Regions from separate parts of the Micromonospora sp. DH14 genome, predicted to be linked through region 2. Evidence: riboswitches for the same ligand, from Rfam matches in the RefSeq annotation. Region 2 holds a riboswitch; the other holds the start of a gene.
What was found. A riboswitch is a leader RNA that binds a small molecule or an ion and turns the genes downstream of it on or off. The one in region 2 is predicted to bind cobalamin.

Region 1: another riboswitch for cobalamin. It lies ahead of QCZ28_RS18960 (ribonucleoside-diphosphate reductase subunit alpha); the one in region 2 lies ahead of QCZ28_RS17605 (acyl-CoA thioesterase).

What each region holds. Positions count from the first base shown of each region.
Region 1 is NZ_JARVKT010000013.1:149,533-157,934, forward strand. It holds gene QCZ28_RS18950 (FadR/GntR family transcriptional regulator) at 1-441, opposite strand, end outside; gene QCZ28_RS18955 (enolase C-terminal domain-like protein) at 449-1,843, opposite strand; cobalamin riboswitch at 2,131-2,348, shown strand; gene QCZ28_RS18960 (ribonucleoside-diphosphate reductase subunit alpha) at 2,541-4,859, shown strand; gene QCZ28_RS18965 (ribonucleotide-diphosphate reductase subunit beta) at 4,913-5,908, shown strand; gene QCZ28_RS18970 (MerR family transcriptional regulator) at 5,905-6,819, opposite strand; gene eno (phosphopyruvate hydratase) at 6,938-8,203, shown strand; gene QCZ28_RS18980 (TraR/DksA C4-type zinc finger protein) at 8,215-8,402, opposite strand, start outside.
Region 2 is NZ_JARVKT010000012.1:65,330-73,731, reverse strand. It holds gene metE (5-methyltetrahydropteroyltriglutamate--homocysteine S-methyltransferase) at 1-460, shown strand, start outside; gene QCZ28_RS17615 (ABC transporter substrate-binding protein) at 544-1,443, opposite strand; gene QCZ28_RS17610 (LysE family translocator) at 1,520-2,146, opposite strand; gene QCZ28_RS17605 (acyl-CoA thioesterase) at 2,150-2,662, opposite strand; cobalamin riboswitch at 2,791-2,988, opposite strand; gene QCZ28_RS17600 (copper resistance protein CopC) at 3,168-5,216, shown strand; gene QCZ28_RS17595 (MFS transporter) at 5,317-6,489, shown strand; gene QCZ28_RS17590 (hypothetical protein) at 6,486-7,544, shown strand; gene QCZ28_RS17585 (acyl-CoA dehydrogenase family protein) at 7,548-8,402, opposite strand, start outside.

The sequences.
Region 1 (8,402 bases), on a different contig from region 2:
GGCGATGTCGATCTCCATGATCCGCTCGTGGTCCTGCGGCGACTGGCCGACCAGCCGGGCCGCCTCGTCGAGCAGGTTTCCCGCCTGAGCCAACGCCTCGTCGGTGATCCTGGTGGCCGCCAACCGGGCGGCCTCGCACTCCAGCAGTCGCCGGACGGTGTGGATGTGCCGCGGGTCGCCCTGACCCTGGAAGTCGACCACGAAACCCATCGGGGCCAGCAGTTGCGGGGCGTCGAGGTTGGTGACGTAGGTGCCGTCGCCCTGGCGGATGTTGACGATGCCGAGGATCGACAGCGCGGACATCCCCTCGCGCAGCGAGCCCCGTGAGACGCCGAGCGACTCGGCGAGGTCCTTCTCGACGGGCAGCCGGTCACCGGGCCTGAACTGCCCTTCGAGGATCATCCGTTTGATGCCGTTGACCACTTCGTCTGTGCGAGACATGCTTCCCCTAGCGGCCGACGGGGGTGGCCTGTCCACCCGCGATCACGTACGCCTCCGGAGATGACACGGTAGTCGGGTCTGCCGCGGCCCAGTAGTGGCCGTCGGGAAACCGGTAGAGCGTGACCGACTCGGGACGCATCCGGGTGGAGTAGCCGGGCTGGCTGGGCAGGACGTAACCGCTTCCCGAGCCGGTGTCGCGGATGATGCACGGGTCGGTGAAGTGTTCGTGCAGGTGGTCGACGAACTCGGTGACCCGGTTGGTGAGATCCCCCGAGATCGCCACGTAGTCGAGCACCGAGACGTGTTGGACCATCTCGCACAGCCCGACCCCGCCGGCGTGGGGGCACACCGGGATGTCGAACTTCGCGGCGAGCAGCAGCACGGCGACGATCTCGTTGATGCTGGCCAACCTGCCGGTGTCGAGCTGGCAGAAGTCGATGGCCTCGGCCTGGAACAGCTGCTTGAACATCACCCGGTTGTGGCAGTGCTCGCCGGTGGCCACGCCGATCGGAGCGACGGCACGGCGGACGGCGGCGTGGCCGAGGATGTCGTCGGGGCTGGTCGGCTCCTCGATCCAGAGCGGCTTGAACCGGGCGAGGGCGGTGACCCACTCGATGGCCTGGCCGACATCCCACACCTGGTTGGCGTCGATCATCAGGTTGCGGTCCGGGCCGAGGATCTCCCGGGCGATCGCGCAGCGGCGGATGTCGTCGTCGAGGTTGGCGCCGACCTTGAGCTTGACGTAGCCGTAGCCGCTGTCCACCGCCTCCTGGCACAGCCGGCGCAGCTTGTCGTCGCCGTAGCCGAGCCAGCCCGCCGAGGTGGTGTAGGCGGGGTAGCCGGTCCGGTCGAGCTCGGCGAGGCGGGCGGCCTTCGTGCCTTCCTTGGCGCGCAGGATGGCCAACGCCTCGTCCCGGGTCAAAGCGTCGGAGAGGTAGCGCAGGTCCGCGATGTCGACGAGTTGCTCGGGGGACATGTCGACGAGCAGCCGCCACAGTGGCTTGTCGGCGACCCGGGCGGCCAGGTCCCACGACGCGTTCAGCACGGCCGCCAGCGACAGGTGGACGACGCCCTTCTCGGGGCCGAGCCAGCGCAGCTGCGAGTCGGAGGTCAGGAGGCGGTAGACGGCGCCCATGTCCGCCGCCATCGTCGCCACGTCCAGGCCCACGAGGCGCTGTGCCTGGTGGACCGCCGCCGCCGCGACGATGTCGTTGCCACGGCCGATGGTGAAGGTCAGCCCGTGCCCCGCGAGCGGCGCGCCCGCGCCGTCGACGCCGTCGGTGTGCAGCACGACGTAGGCCGCCGAGTAGTCGCCGTCCTTGTTCATGGCGTCTGACCCGTCAGCGGTCAGGGAGGTGGGGAAGCGGACGTCCTCGACGGTGACGGCAGTGATCTGCGGCATGCGCTCCTCGCCCGGCTAGGCTAAAGATCAGATGATAACTAGGAGTATACGGACGGCTCGTTGAGCGCGTCAACGTTGTCGATCACTACGGACACCCAGACATATGATGTTTGTGTCGGGTGTCGGTCCACTGACCATTGTCAACACCGGCGCGGAGAATCGTGCCCCCGGTGCCGGCGTCCTCCGGGGCGGCGTGCGCGGCCCGGGTGGTGACGGTGGTCACCGCGCTGGCCGCCGACACGCCCGAAACCGACATGTGGGGTGTGACAACGGCTGCGTCCCTATATATGGTGTCGAGCGCAGCTGGTTCGGCCGCTCATCCGGCGCGGTCGAGGCAACAGGGAACCCGGTGGAAATCCGGGACTGTCCCGCAGCGGTGAGTGGGAACGACCGCCGTCATCAGCACTGGGCCACCCATCGGCCTGGGAAGCGACGGCCACTAGGAGACCGGCGAGCCCGGTCGTGCCCGCGAGTCCGAAGACCTGCCAGCGCGCCGCGTACCCGCACCCGGGTGCGCGGCGGTCCGAGGCCGCGTGGGACGGCTGACGCCACCTGATCCCACGCCGCGCCGGCGTGGCGTCCGTCGGTGTCTGTCTCCTCGCGTCCGGGCCACCAGGTCTCGAACTCCGAGGAGCGAGTGGTGACAGTCACCCAGGTAGTCCCGGCCGCCGCCGACACGCCCGCGCGGCGGACGCCGATGCGGGTCCGCAAGCGCGACGGCGCTACCGAGCCCGTGGACGTGAACAAGATCGTCCGGGCGGTCGAGCGGTGGGCCGACGACCTGACCGACGTCGACCCGATGCGGGTGGCCACCCGCACCATCAGCGGCCTCTACGACGGCGCCACCACCGCCGAACTGGACCGGCTCTCCATCCAGACCGCGGCCGAGATGATCGGCGAGGAGCCGCAGTACTCCCGCCTCGCCGCGCGGCTGCTGGCCGGCTACGTCGACAAGGAGGTACGCCGGCAGGGCATCACCTCGTTCAGCGCGGCGATCCGGGTCGGCCACGCCGAGGGTCTGATCGGCGACGACACCGCCGCGTTCGTCGCCGCACACGCCACGACCCTCGATGCCGCCGTCGACCCGGACGGCGACCGCCGGTTCGAGTACTTCGGCCTGCGCACCGTGTACGACCGCTACCTGCTGCGCCACCCCACCAACCGACTGGTGCTGGAGACCCCGCAGTACTGGCTGCTGCGGGTGGCCTGCGGCCTGTCCCGGACGGCGGACGAGGCGGTCGGCTTCTACCGACTGATGTCCAGCCTGGCCTACCTGCCCAGCTCACCGACCTTGTTCAACTCCGGGACCCGGCACACCCAGATGTCCTCCTGCTACCTGGTCGACTCCCCGCTCGACGAGTTGGACTCGATCTACGCCCGGTACGCCCAGGTCGCCAACCTGTCCAAGTTCGCCGGTGGCATCGGCATCGCGTACTCCCGGGTCCGCTCCCGCGGCGCGCTGATCCGGGGCACCAACGGGCAGTCCAACGGGATCGTGCCGTGGCTGCGCACCCTGGACGCGAGCGTGGCGGCGGTCAACCAGGGTGGCCGGCGCAAGGGCGCCGCCTGCGTCTACCTGGAGCCGTGGCACCCGGACATCGAGGAGTTCCTGCACCTGCGGGACAACACCGGCGAGGACGCCCGGCGCACCCACAACCTGAACCTGGCCAACTGGATCCCGGACGAGTTCATGCGCCGGGTCGAGGCCGACGAGATGTGGTCGCTGTTCGACCCGCACGAGGTGCCCGATCTGCCCGACCTGTGGGGGGAGCGGTTCGACGCCGCGTACCGGGAGGCCGAGGCGCAGGGCCGGTACGTGCGGCAGGTCCCGGCGCGGGAGCTGTACGGCACGATGATGCGCACCCTGGCCCAGACCGGCAACGGCTGGATGACCTTCAAGGACGCGTCGAACCGGCTGTGCAACCAGACCGCCGAGCCGGGCAACGTGGTGCACCTGTCCAACCTCTGCACCGAGATCGTCGAGGTGTCCAGCGACGCCGAGACCGCCGTGTGCAACCTGGGCTCGGTGAACCTCGCCGCCCACCTCGCCGACGGCGGCATCGACTGGGAGCGGCTGCGCGCCACGGTGCGGACCGCGGTGACCTTCCTCGACCGGGTCATCGACATCAACTACTACCCGACCGCGCAGGCGGCGGCGAGCAACCCCCGCTGGCGGCCGGTCGGGCTCGGGCTGATGGGCCTGCAGGACGTCTTCTTCACCCTGCGGCTGCCGTTCGACTCGCCGGCCGCCCGGGAACTGTCCACCCGGATCAGCGAGGAGCTGTACCTGACCGCGCTGGAGACCTCCGCCGACCTGGCCCGCGACTTCGGCGCGCACCCGGCGTACCCGCAGACCCGGGCCGCGCGGGGCCAGCTCCAGCCCGACCTGTGGGGTGTCGAGGGTACCCAGACGGCCCGCTGGGACGCCCTGCGCGAGCGGGTCGAGGCGTACGGGCTGCGCAACTCGCTGCTGGTGGCGGTCGCGCCGACCGCCACCATCGCCTCGATCGCCGGGTGCTACGAGTGCATCGAGCCGCAGGTGTCCAACCTGTTCAAGCGCGAGACCCTGTCGGGGGAGTTCCTCCAGGTCAACACCGCTCTGGTTCGGGAGTTGAAGGCACGCGGTCTGTGGACCGAGCGGATCCGTTCGGCGATCAAGCGGGCCGAGGGGTCGGTGCAGGACATCGCCGAGCTGCCGGCCGGCGTACGGGAGCTGTTCCGCACCGCGTGGGAGCTGCCGCAGCGGGCGCTGATCGACCTGGCCGCCGCCCGCGCCCCGTTCATCGACCAGTCCCAGTCGCTGAACCTGTTCCTGGCCGCGCCGACCATCGGCAAGCTCTCCTCGATGTACCTCTACGCCTGGAAGGCCGGCCTGAAGACCACGTACTACCTGCGCTCGCGCCCCGCGACGCGGATCCAGCAGGCCACCGTCAGCGCCGTCGCCCCCGTCGTCGTCGACGCCGACGCGCTGGCCTGCTCACTGGAGAACCCCGAGTCGTGCGAGGCCTGCCAGTGAGCCCCGCCGACGCCACCACCACCGACGCCGCCACCGATACGAGGACCACGCACATGCTGCTCGACCCCGGGATGGACCTCACCCTGCGCCCGATGCGCTACCCGCACTTCTTCGACCGGTTCCGCGACGCCATCCGCAACACCTGGACCGTCGAGGAGGTCGACCTGCACGCCGACCTCGCCGACCTGGACAAGTTGTCGCCGGCCGAACGGCACCTGGTCAGCCGCCTGGTGGCGTTCTTCGCCACCGGCGACACGATCGTCGCCAACAACCTGGTGCTCAACCTCTACCAGCACGTCAACAGCCCCGAGGGCCGCCTCTACCTGTCCCGGCAGCTGTTCGAGGAGGCGGTGCACGTCCAGTTCTATCTGAACCTGCTCGACACGTACGTGCCCGACGAGACCGAACGCTTCGAGGCCTTCGCGGCGATCGAGAACATCCCCTCGATCCGGCGCAAGGCCGAGTTCTGCTTCCGCTGGATCGACTCCCTGGGCGACCTGCGGGAGTTGCGGACCCGCGACGACCGGCGGACGTTCCTGCTGAACCTGATCTGCTTCGCCGCCTGCATCGAGGGGTTGTTCTTCTACGGCGCGTTCGCCTACGTCTACTTCCTGCGCTCCCGCGGCCTGTTGCACGGCCTCGCCTCCGGCACCAACTGGGTGTTCCGCGACGAGTCCATGCACATGGCGTTCGCGTTCGACGTCGTCGACACCGTCCGCGCCGAGGAGCCGGACCTCTTCGACGACGACCTCGCCGACCAGGTCCGGCAGATGCTCACCGAGGCCGTCGAGTGTGAGGTGCAGTTCGCCGAGGACCTGCTGGGTCACGGCGTGCCCGGTCTGACCCTGGCCGACATGCGGGAGTATCTCCAGCACGTCGCCGACCGCCGCCTCGCCCAGCTCGGCATCCCGGCGCACTACGGGTCGAGCAATCCGTTCGGTTTCATGGAGTTGCAGGACGTGCAGGAGCTGTCCAACTTCTTCGAGCGGCGGGTGTCGGCGTACCAGGTCGGGGTGAGCGGCACCGTCGCCTTCGACGACGAGTTCTAGGCGGCGACCGATCCGGGGGCCTGGCGTCGCTTGGTGAGCCACCGCATCACGTGCAGGGGGTGCGACGCCGGGTCCTGGATCGGGTGGAAGACGTGTTCGACCACGCCGTCGGCGATGATCAACGTCAGCCGCTCGTAGAGCGTCATGTCGCCGGCGGTACGGGTCGGCAGACGCAGCGCGGCGGCCAGGGTCAGCCTCGGGTCGGGGATCAGCGGGTACGGCAGCCGCAGCCGGTGCGCGAGTTCACGCTGGTAGCCGGTCGACTGCGCGGACAGCCCGTACACCCGGGCGGCGCCGGCGGCGCGCAGCTCCGCGTGGTGGTCGCGGAACCAGGCGGCCTGCTCGGTGCTGCCCCGGGCGCCGTGGATCTCCAGCAGCCCATTGGGCAGGTCGACGCCCGGCCGCCCGGTCAGCGGGTAGACGAAGATGACGGTGCGCCCGGCGCCGAGCGCGCCGAGGTCGACCGGGCGGCCGTCGGTGCCGTAGAAGGACAGCGGTGGCACTGTGGCGCCGACCAGCCCGGTGGGGTCGGCGCCCTCCACCTGACTGCCGGGTACGACCTGGGTCGCGGCGGCGTCGAGGCGCGCGTCCAACGCGTCCCGCTGGGCGGTCAACCTGCCGATCCGTTCCTGCAGGTTGGTGATGGTGCTGCGGTACGTGGCCACCGCCGCAGCGCACACGTCGGTGTCGTCGGCACCACCGGCGATCGACTCGACGAACGGTCGGGTCTCCTCGACGGTCAGGCCGAGCGCCATCAGCTCGCGGATCTGGGCCACCAGCCGCACCGCGATCGGGTCGTACTCCCGGTAGCCGTTGCTCAACCGCCGGGGCACGACCAGCCCGGCCGACTCGTAGTACCGCAGTGCCCGGACCGTGGTTCCGGTCCGTCGTGCCAACTCACCCACCCGCATCCCGCGACCCTAAACCCGCACCCCGGGGTACGGGTCAACGTGTCCATCGTCGCGGTGTCAGGGCCGCCGTTTCCTGCCAGTCTGGCGGTGAAACAGCAGCTTGAGCAGGGAGTGTGCGATGACGGCAATCAGTCGGGTGCGGGGTCGGCAGATCCTCGACAGCAGGGGCAACCCGACGGTGGAGGCCGACGTGGTCCTCGCCGACGGGTCGACCGGACGGGCCGCCGTGCCGTCCGGCGCGTCGACGGGGGCCAACGAGGCGGTCGAGCGGCGCGACGGGGACCTGACGCGTTTTCACGGCAAGGGGGTCAGCGCGGCCGTCGCCGCGGTGAACGGGGAGATCGCCGACGCGGTGCGCGGGCTCGACGCGGAGGACCAGGCCCTGATCGACGAGACGATGATCGACCTCGACGGTTCCAAGGACAAGGGCCGACTGGGCGCCAACGCGATCCTGGCGGTGTCCCTGGCGACCGCGAAGGCGGCGGCGTCGGCCCACCGGCAGCCGCTCTACCGCTACGTCGGTGGCGTCGGCGCCCGCCTGCTGCCGGTGCCGATGATGAACATCATCAACGGTGGCGCGCACGCCGACAATCCGCTCGACTTCCAGGAGTTCATGATCGCCCCGGTCGGCGCGCGGACCTTCGCCGAGGCGGTCCGGATGGGCTCGGAGGTCTTCCACACCCTCAGGGCGTCCCTGGCCGCGGCCGGGCACAACACCAACGTCGGTGACGAGGGTGGCTTCGCCCCGAACGTCACGGACGCCGACGAGGCACTGCGGTTCGTGCTGCGCGCCATCGAGGACACCGGTTACCAGCCCGGTTCCGACGTGCTGATCTGCCTCGACCCGGCCAGTTCGGAGTTCTTCCGCGACGGCGTCTACGACTACGTCGGCGAGGGACGTCAGCGCACCGTCGACGAGCACATCGACTACCTGCTGGACCTGCTCTCCCGCTACCCGATCAGCTCGATCGAGGACCCGATGGCCGAGGACGACATCGCCGGCTGGCAGCGGCTGACGGCGGCGGCGGGGGAGCGCGTGCAGTTGGTCGGCGACGACGTGTTCTGCACCGACGTCGACCGGCTGCGTGACGGGATCGACGGCGGTTACGCCAACGCGATCCTGGTCAAGGTCAACCAGATCGGCACGCTCACCGAGACCCTGGCGACGGTGGACGCCGCCCACAAGGCCGGGTACCGGGTGGTGATGTCGCACCGCTCCGGCGAGACCGAGGACACCACCATCGCCGACCTGGCCGTCGGCGTCGGCTGCGGGCAGATCAAGACGGGTTCCCTGTCGCGCTCGGACCGCACTGCCAAGTACAACCAGCTCATCCGCATCGAGGAGGAGCTCGGCGACCGTGCCCGCTACGCCGGCGGCCGGTGACGGCGGTGCGGCTACCGTCGATCGGCGCACGCCACACAGGTACGCGCTGATGGGCGGGCGACGAGACGTTCGGCGGGAATGGGACGCAGACACCGTTCGCACACGCCGTAGCTGCCGTCGTCCACCCGCCGCAGCGCGACGTCCAACTCCGTCAGGCGTCGGCGGGTGGCGTCCAGGACGGCGATGAGCTGCGCGCGTT
Region 2 (8,402 bases):
GCGGGAGACACTGCCACTGCGCCGAGCCGAGCAGCGTCTCTACCTGGACTGGGCTGTCCGGGCGTTCCGGCTCGCCACCAGTGGGGTCGCCGACGCCACCCAGATCCACACCCACCTGTGCTACTCCGAGTTCGGCGAGGTACTGCCCGCGATCGACGCCCTCGACGCCGACGTCACCAGCATCGAGGCGTCGCGGTCGAAGATGGAGATCCTCGACGACCTGCGCACCACCGGCTACCAGCGCGGAGTTGGCCCCGGCGTGTACGACATCCACTCCCCCCGCGTACCGGAACAGGCAGAGGTCACCGACGCGCTACGCCGCGCCGTCGCGGCGGTGCCCGCCGACCGACTCTGGGTCAACCCCGACTGCGGCCTCAAGACCCGCGGCTACCCGGAGGTCGAACAGGCCCTGACCCGCCTCGTCGCCGCCGCCGCCGAAATCCGCAGCACGCTCACCTGAGCGCACGGTGGGGCGGCGGCACGCCGCCCCACCGCGGTGTGCGACAACGCGCATCCGATTCCCGCGTCGAGTGCACAGCAGCGTCAACCTGCGTCGACGGAAACCCGCCGAGCGCGGGAATCCGGGCGGCCTGCAAGGATGGCGGCGAGGATCTCCGCGCCGTCGACGACCCTGGGACCAGGGCGGTTGAAGTAGTCGGGTCCGTCGACCACCCACACCTGCCCCTGACGAACCGCGGGCAGGTCGGCCCAACCGGGTTGCCCGGCCGCCACGGACAGCTCGCCGATGGTCCGTTCGGGCGTAAAGCCACACGGCCCGAACACCACCACGTCCGGGGCCAGGTCGGCGACCACCGACCACAGGTGCGGGGTGCTGTGCGCCCCCGGACCGAGCAGCAACGACCGGCCGCCCGCGAAGGCAATCTGCTCGGGCACCCAGTGCCCGCCCGGCATCAGAGGGTCGAGCCACTCGACGAACAGCACCGTCGGCGCGTCGGACGACGGGCCAGGCAACGCGGCGAGTCGACGCTCGGCGTCCGCCCGGATCTGCGCCGCCCTGCCCCCGGTGTCGGTCAGGGCGGCCACGGCGTCGACCGTGTCCAGGATCCCGCTGATCGTCCTCGCCTCCAGGGACACCACCCTGGTATCGAAATCGATCAGCCGGACCGCGTCGTTGACCCGCGCATAGGAGACCGCAGACACATCACACAGATCCTGGGTCAGGATCAGATCCGGCTTCAACCCCTCCAGCATGGCGACGTCGAGCTGGTACAACGACGATCCTCGGTGCGCGTCACCAGCGATCGCCGCCGAGATCTCCCGACTCGTCAAGGCCTCGGGCAGGGAGGTCGCGGTCACCGCCCGGATGTCGGCCAAGGCCCCCGGTGGCCAGTCACACTCGTGCGTACGCCCGACCAGATGCTCGGTCAGGCCAAGCATGGCCACGATGTCCGTGGCCGCCGGCAGCAGGGAAACGATGCGCACACCCGCCTGCCTATCAGGCATGACCACGCCACGTCCACTGCGACAGCGGGACCACGGCGGCGGTCACCGACCGTCGCTACGACCCGAGCGCAAGGCGTACCCCGAGCGCGACGAACGCGGCCGCGCACATCCGGTTGATGCGCCGCGACCAGCGACCGTCGACCATGCGACTGCCGAGACGCCCGGCACCAGCGCCCAGGGCGATGTCAACGGCGAGTTGCACCGTGACGAAGACCGCACCGAGAAGCACCAGTTGAGCGGTGGCGTTGCCCTGGTCCGGGTCGACGAACTGGGGCAGGAACGCCACGCTGAACAGGATCATCTTAGGATTGAGGAGATTGGTCACCAACCCACGCAGGAAGGCCCGCCCGGAGTTAGCGCCCTGCTCCGGTTCGCCGTTGGGCGCGACGCCGGCGCCGCGTAGGGCCCGCACCCCGAGGATGATCAGGTACGCCGCACCGACCCAACGGATCACGGCGAACAGCACCGGCGAGGCGGAGATCAGCGTGGCGAGTCCGCAGACGACCGCCGCGATGTGCACCGCCTCCCCGGTGGCCACGCCCAGCGCGGCCACCACCCCCGCGCGGGTGCCGTAACGGGCGGCATTGGCCAGCACGAACATCATGTCCGGGCCGGGCGTGACCATGAGGACGACGATCGCGGCCAGGTAGCCGGCCAGCGCCGCGACGGTGAGACCGAACATGTCTCAGCCCTCCTCGGCGCCGTCGAGCAGCGCCCGGCGCAGCGCCAACCGGTGCTCGCGGCGGATCTCCGCCTCGCGGTACCGCCGCCGGTCCCCGTCGGTCTCGGGTAGCAGCGGCGGCACCGCACGGGGCTGGCCGTCGTCGTCGATGGCGACCATGACCAGGTGGGCGGTGGCCACGTCGGTGGGCGGCACCGCCCGGTCCCATCGGTCGGCGGTCACCTTGACCGCCACCTCCATCGAGCTGCGACCGGCCCAGGTGATCCGGGCGTCGACGTGCACGACGTCGCCGACCCGCACCGCGCGCAGGAACGCGGTCTCGTCGATCGCGGCGGTCACCGCCGGCCCGTCGGAGTGCCGGGCGGCGACCACCCCGGCGACCGAGTCGATGAGGTTGAGGATCCGGCCGCCGTGGACCGTACCCATCAGGTTGGTGTGATGCTGGTCCATGATCTGCGACAGGGTCAGGTGCGACGCCGACGGTGGTCGACCGGCGATCGTGATGATGTCGTGCACAGCGGTAGTCCGTCCCTCGGGAAACCACACCGCCGGAACACGGGCACACGCTGACGAGGACACACCGGCGCACAGCACCCGGCGCGTCACCCGCTCAGCCCACCCGCGAGGCCGACGGCAGCGCACACGGTCGTGTACGCAGCGCCGGCAGGTCTTCGGACTCGCGGGCCCGACCGGCTCTTGGCCGGTCTCCTACTGGCCGTCGCTTCCCAGGCCACTGGCCCAGTGCTCATGACGGCGGTCGTTCCCGCTCACCGCTGCGGGGCAGCCCCGGATTTTCACCGGGTTCCCTCTTACGACGCCCGGCCAGCTGATGACCGGGCGAACCAGCGCCGCCCGCGAGCATAACCGGTCAGCGGAGCCGCCCGGCCAGCCCGGCAGGGCGGCGGCACAGCCTTTCACAAGTGCGACACAGAGCTGGAACCGGACCGTATCCAACTTTTGCTATTTGAGGAAAAAGATCGCGACCCCTTGCGAAAAGCCTCGCCACGGTGAGGATATTCAGATGCGTCGTCTCCCTCAGGCTCCTCGACGGCTGGTCTCGGGCCTGCTCGCGCTCGCTCTCGCCACGGCGGTCACACTGCTCGCGTCCGCTCCGCCGGCCGCAGCTCACGGGACTCTCGCCATGTCCACACCGGTGGCCGGCGCCACGGTGAGTGGGCCGTTGACGTCGGTGCAGCTGTTCTTCACCGAGAAGGTCGCCGCCAACGCGTACTTCACCATCACCGCCCCGGGTGGCAGCCGGGTCGACAACGGCTGGACGTACGGGGAGCCGAAGCCGCTGGACAAACCGGTGCGGGAGTACTTCCTGGTCAACGGGCAGTTCGAGCCCCGCGAATACACGACAGGATTCCCGGCGGTGATAGCCGTCGCGCATCTGCCCGCCAAGGGTCAGTACTCGGTGAGCTACCTGTCGGTCGCCTCGGACGGCGACACCGTGCGAGGCACCATGACGTTCCGCTACGACGGTCGGGCGACGGCGGCGCCGCAGGGGTGGAACCCGCCGACGAACCAGCCGGACCCGGCGCTGCTGGCCGCCATCGACCAGCACAAAGCGCCTGGGCAAGCGTCTGCGGTGCCGACCACAGCGGCCGAGTCGGTGACCGCACCGGCGGCGGCTGCTCCGGTCGAGTCGAGTGACGACGACGGCCCCGGAGCGATGGCCTGGGCCGGCATGGCGGCGGCGGTCGCGGCAGCGGCTGCCGGATTGATCGCTTGGCGTCGCCGCTCCGCGCCCAGGGCAAGGCCCACCGGCCGGAGCCGCACCTCGCCCGCGTCCGCCGGCCGAGGCAGCCCCGGTGGTCGTTCCGGACACAAGACCGTCGTCGGCAAGACCGGCGCCCGCTCCGGACACAAGGCCGTCGTCGGCAAGGCCGCCGGCACCACAGGCGCCAATGGGCCCGCCACCGACCGCAAGCGGCGACCCAGCACCGTACCTGCGGCGCGCAAGGGCAACACGGCTGTCGTGGCCCGAACGGGTGTCGCGGTCGATCCGGTTCCGACCGATCGCGAGGCAGATCCCCTCGCCAGAACCGACGGTGAGTCGCCGTCCGGGCTCGTCACCCCCGCATCACCGTCTGATGTGGACGTCGCCGCCATGGCACCGGGATCGCGGCTGAGCAACAGCCACCTGGCGCTGCTCGTCGGTGGGCTGGTGCTGGCCCTGCTGGCCGGATTTGGGCTGGCCCGCATGGGCACCGCCGGCCAGAGCCCAGCGGCTACCAGCGCACGCCAGCCAGCGGGCGGGTCGCCGGCCTCGGGGCAGGCAGTGTCCGCCGGTGATGGGCACCAACACGCGCCGGGGATCGGACCCCACACCCATCCGGGTGACGGCTCAACCGGCGAGACACTGGCCACCGGGACGACGGTCAGCGCCAACGGGTACACCCTGCAACCACTGGAGCGGTCCCAACCGCCCGGCGTACGCGCCGACTACCGGTTCCGGATCGTGGGGACCGACCGGCAGGCGGCGACCCGCTTCGCGGTCGTTCACGACAAGCCGTTGCACATGATCGTGGTGGGTCGCGACCTATCCGGCTACCAGCACCTGCACCCGACGATGGCGCCCGACGGCACTTGGAGCGTTCCCCTGACGCTGGCCCGGCCCGGCGGCTACCGCCTCTACGCGGACTTCTCCGTCACCGCGCCGAGCGGCGCGCAGATCCCGCTCGTGCTGGGCGTCGACCACACCGTACCTGGCGCACACACCCCCGTTGCGTTGCCGCCCGCGCAGGCCGAGGCGACGGCCGGTCCGTACACGGTGGCGATGAACGGCACCCCGACGGTGGGGGTGACGGCGCCGATGCAGTTCCAGGTCAGCGCCGACACGACCGTACCGGCGCAGCTGGAGCGGTACCTGGGCGCGTACGGGCACCTGGTCGTCGTACGCGAGGGCGACCTCGGGTACGTACACGTCCACCCCGAGCCGGAGTTGGTTGACGGGACTGTCAAGTTCTGGCTGACCGCACCGAGTTCGGGCCGGTACCGGGCCTTCTTCGACTTCCAGACTGCCGGCAAGGTGCACACCGCCGAGTACACGATCAACGTGCCCTGAACGGACGTTTGCGAATCTGACCCCTAAAGCCGGGAACTGGTTCCCGCCGTCGGCCGACTCACTCTCGACGGGCATGGCGCGATCGGGACGGGGTGCGTTGATGACGACTGGTCGCTGGTGGGCCCCGACGGGAGTGGCGACGGCGGCGATGGCCACGTCTATGACGGTCCTGTACGCCACGTCGGCGTTGGCGCCGTTCCTGGTGGCCGATCTGGGCCTGTCCCGGGCAGCGGTGGGTGGGCTGGTGACGGTGTCATTTGCCGTCGCGGCGGGAGTGTCGCTCCTGGCCGGTCACCTGATCGACCTGTGGGGAGCCAGACGAGGGCTGGTCGCGTTGTGTGGGGCGGTGGTGGTGGCTCTGCTCGGCGCATCGGTGGCACCCAGCTACGGGTGGCTGCTGGCGGCGGTGGCGGTGGCGGGCGTGGGTCAGGCCCTGGCCAATCCGGCCACGAACGTGCTGGTGGCTCAGGCGGTTCCGGCGGAGCGCCGGGGTACGGCGATCGGGGTGAAGCAGGCCGGGGTGCAGGCGGCGGCGTTCGCCTGCGGTCTCGTCCTGCCGGCGGTGGCGGCGATGGCCGGGTGGCGGGTGGCGCTGCGGGTGTCGACTGTGGTGCCGCTGGCGGTGGTGGTCGCGGTGTGGTGGTGGGCTCCGGCGTCCGGGCGGCAGGCGGCGATCGGGCGGTGGTGGCGGCTGTCAAGGCCGTCGGGTTGGCTCGCCTGGCTGGTGGCGTTCTCGCTGCTGCTGGGCACCGGGCTGGCGGCGGTCAACACCTACCTCCCGCTGTACGCGACACAGCGGCTGGACCTGGGCACCGGTGCGGCCGGGTTACTCCTCGCCACGTTCGGGGTGACGGGCCTGCTCGCGCGGGTGTGGTGGGGCCGGTGGGCGGACCGTACGCCGGATGTGGTGGTGGCGTTGGCCTGGCTGGCGGCGGCGGCCGTCGTGGGGGTGGTGCTGGTGTTCGCCGCCGATCACCTCTGGTCGGGTCTGGTGTGGGTCGGCGCGGTGGTGGTCGGCGGATCAGCGACGGCGGCGAACGCGGTGTCGATGTTGATGGTGCTGCGCCGGGGCAAGGCGCTGGGGCAGGCGTCGGGGCTGGTGTCGTTGGGCTTCTTCAGCGGCTTCGTGGTCGGGCCGGCGGCGGTCGGCTGGTGCGCGGACGTCGGCGGGTGGGGTGTGGCGTGGCTGGTCGTCGGCGCGGTGTTCGCCGGTACGGCGGCGCTGGCGGTGCGGGTTCGCTCGGCCAGCGCCCGTGAGCCGGTCGCCGCGTGAACGACCACCGCTACGAGACGGCGTTGGAGGCGCTGCTGCGGCGGGTTCCGATGGTCGCCGGGCAGGTGGGTGACCGGTTCCCGCTGTACGCGGATCCGGTCTCCGGGGCATGGGTGTCGACGCGCCGAGGGTCCTGGACGGGCGGGTTCTGGGCCGGCTGGTGGTGGCTGCGGACCGCGGTCACCGGACTGCCCGCCGACCAGGCCACCGCACGGGAGTGGACGCATCGACTCGCCCCTCGCACCGCCGATGCCACGGTGACCCGGGGGATGACGTTCTGGTACGGCGCGGCCCAGGGGCACCGCATCTGCGCGGACGCTCTCGCCCGCCGGATCGCGCTCGACGGTGCGGACGCGTTGGCGGGCGCATTCGACGGCAACCTGGGACTGATCCCGGTCGGTGACGCCTTCGGCGCTGGCCCGGCGCCGAAGGCGGGTGTGGATGCCCTGGCGGGGACGGTGTCCCTGCTCACGATGGCCGCCCATGCGGGTCGGCACGACCTGGACAGGCTGGCCCGGGCCCATGCCGAGCGGCACGTGCAGGTGTTGGTGGGCGTTGACGGCCGGATCCGGCCGGAGGTGCTCCTGCACGCCGACGGCGCACCGGTCGACGAGGCGCCGTCCTCGGCTGTCTGGGCGCGCGGGCAGGCGTGGGGCGTGCTGGGGTTGGCCGCCTGTGCGCGGCAGTGGGGAGGCGACTTCACCGAGGCCGGCTGCCGGGCGGCCCAATGGTGGCTGGACCAGGTCGGGCACGATGTTCCAGCCACGGTGCTCGGTCGACCCGGAACACCGGTGGACACCTCAGCAGTGGTGATCACCGCAGCCGGTCTACTCACCCTGTCCGAGGTGACCGGGGACGGTGGCTGGGGTGCGGCGGCTCGCGCCATCGCGGACGCCGTGACCGACCACCACCTCGACGACGACGGAGTGCTGCGCGACGGCTGCTACGACCTGACCGGCGGGGTCGGCACCCGGCACGAGCTGGTGTGGGGCAGCTACTTCCTGACTGCCATCCTCGCCGTGCTGACCGGACGGGTGCGGGAGCATCCCTGGTAGCGCTCAGCGTGAAACCCTGAGCAGGCGACGGGCCACCGTGGTGATGTGCAGTTCGTCGGGGCCGTCGAGGATCCGGGCCGCGCGGGCGGTGCGGGCCAGCATCGGCAGTGGGGTGTCGTCGGTGAGCCCTTCGGCGCCGTGGACCTGGATGGCCCGGTCGACGACCGCGTGCAGGGCGCGGGCGGTGACGACCTTGGCGGTGCCGACCGCGATGCGGGCGTCGCCGCCGTTGGTGAGGGCGTCGACGGCGGCGTAGGTGAGGGCACGGGCGGCGGCGATATCGGCGTGGCTGTCGAAGACGAGGCTGTGCAGGAGTTGCTGTTCGGCAAGAGGGCCGCCGTGGGCGTGGCGGGTGGTCAGCCGGGTCAGCATGAGGTCGTGGGCGCGTTGGGCCTGACCGAGCCAGCGCAGGCAGCGCAGGGTCCGGCCGAGCGCGAGTCGTTCACCGACGATGCGCAGCCCCTGGCCGGGCTCACCGAGGAGATGATCAGCGGGGACACGCACGTCATCGAGGACGATCTCGTACTGGCCGCCCGCGCCGAGAACGGGCAGTTCCCGTACGACGCGGTAGCCCGCCGCGTCGGTGGGGACGACGAGCAGGGAGAACGCGTTGCGGTTGTCGACGTTCGCGGCGGTGCGGCAGACGACTGTGGTGAACGCGGCGGTCGCGGCACGGGAGGTGAACCACTTGCGACCGGTGATCCGCCAGCTGTCGCCATCGAGGGTGGCGGTGGTGCCCAGCCCGGAGGGGTCGGAGCCGGCGATACCCGGTTCGGTCATGGCGAAGCTCGGCCCACTCCCACCGCGGGTCATCGGCGCGAGGTGGCGCTCCCGGACCGTCGCGGTGGCGTGCCGGTC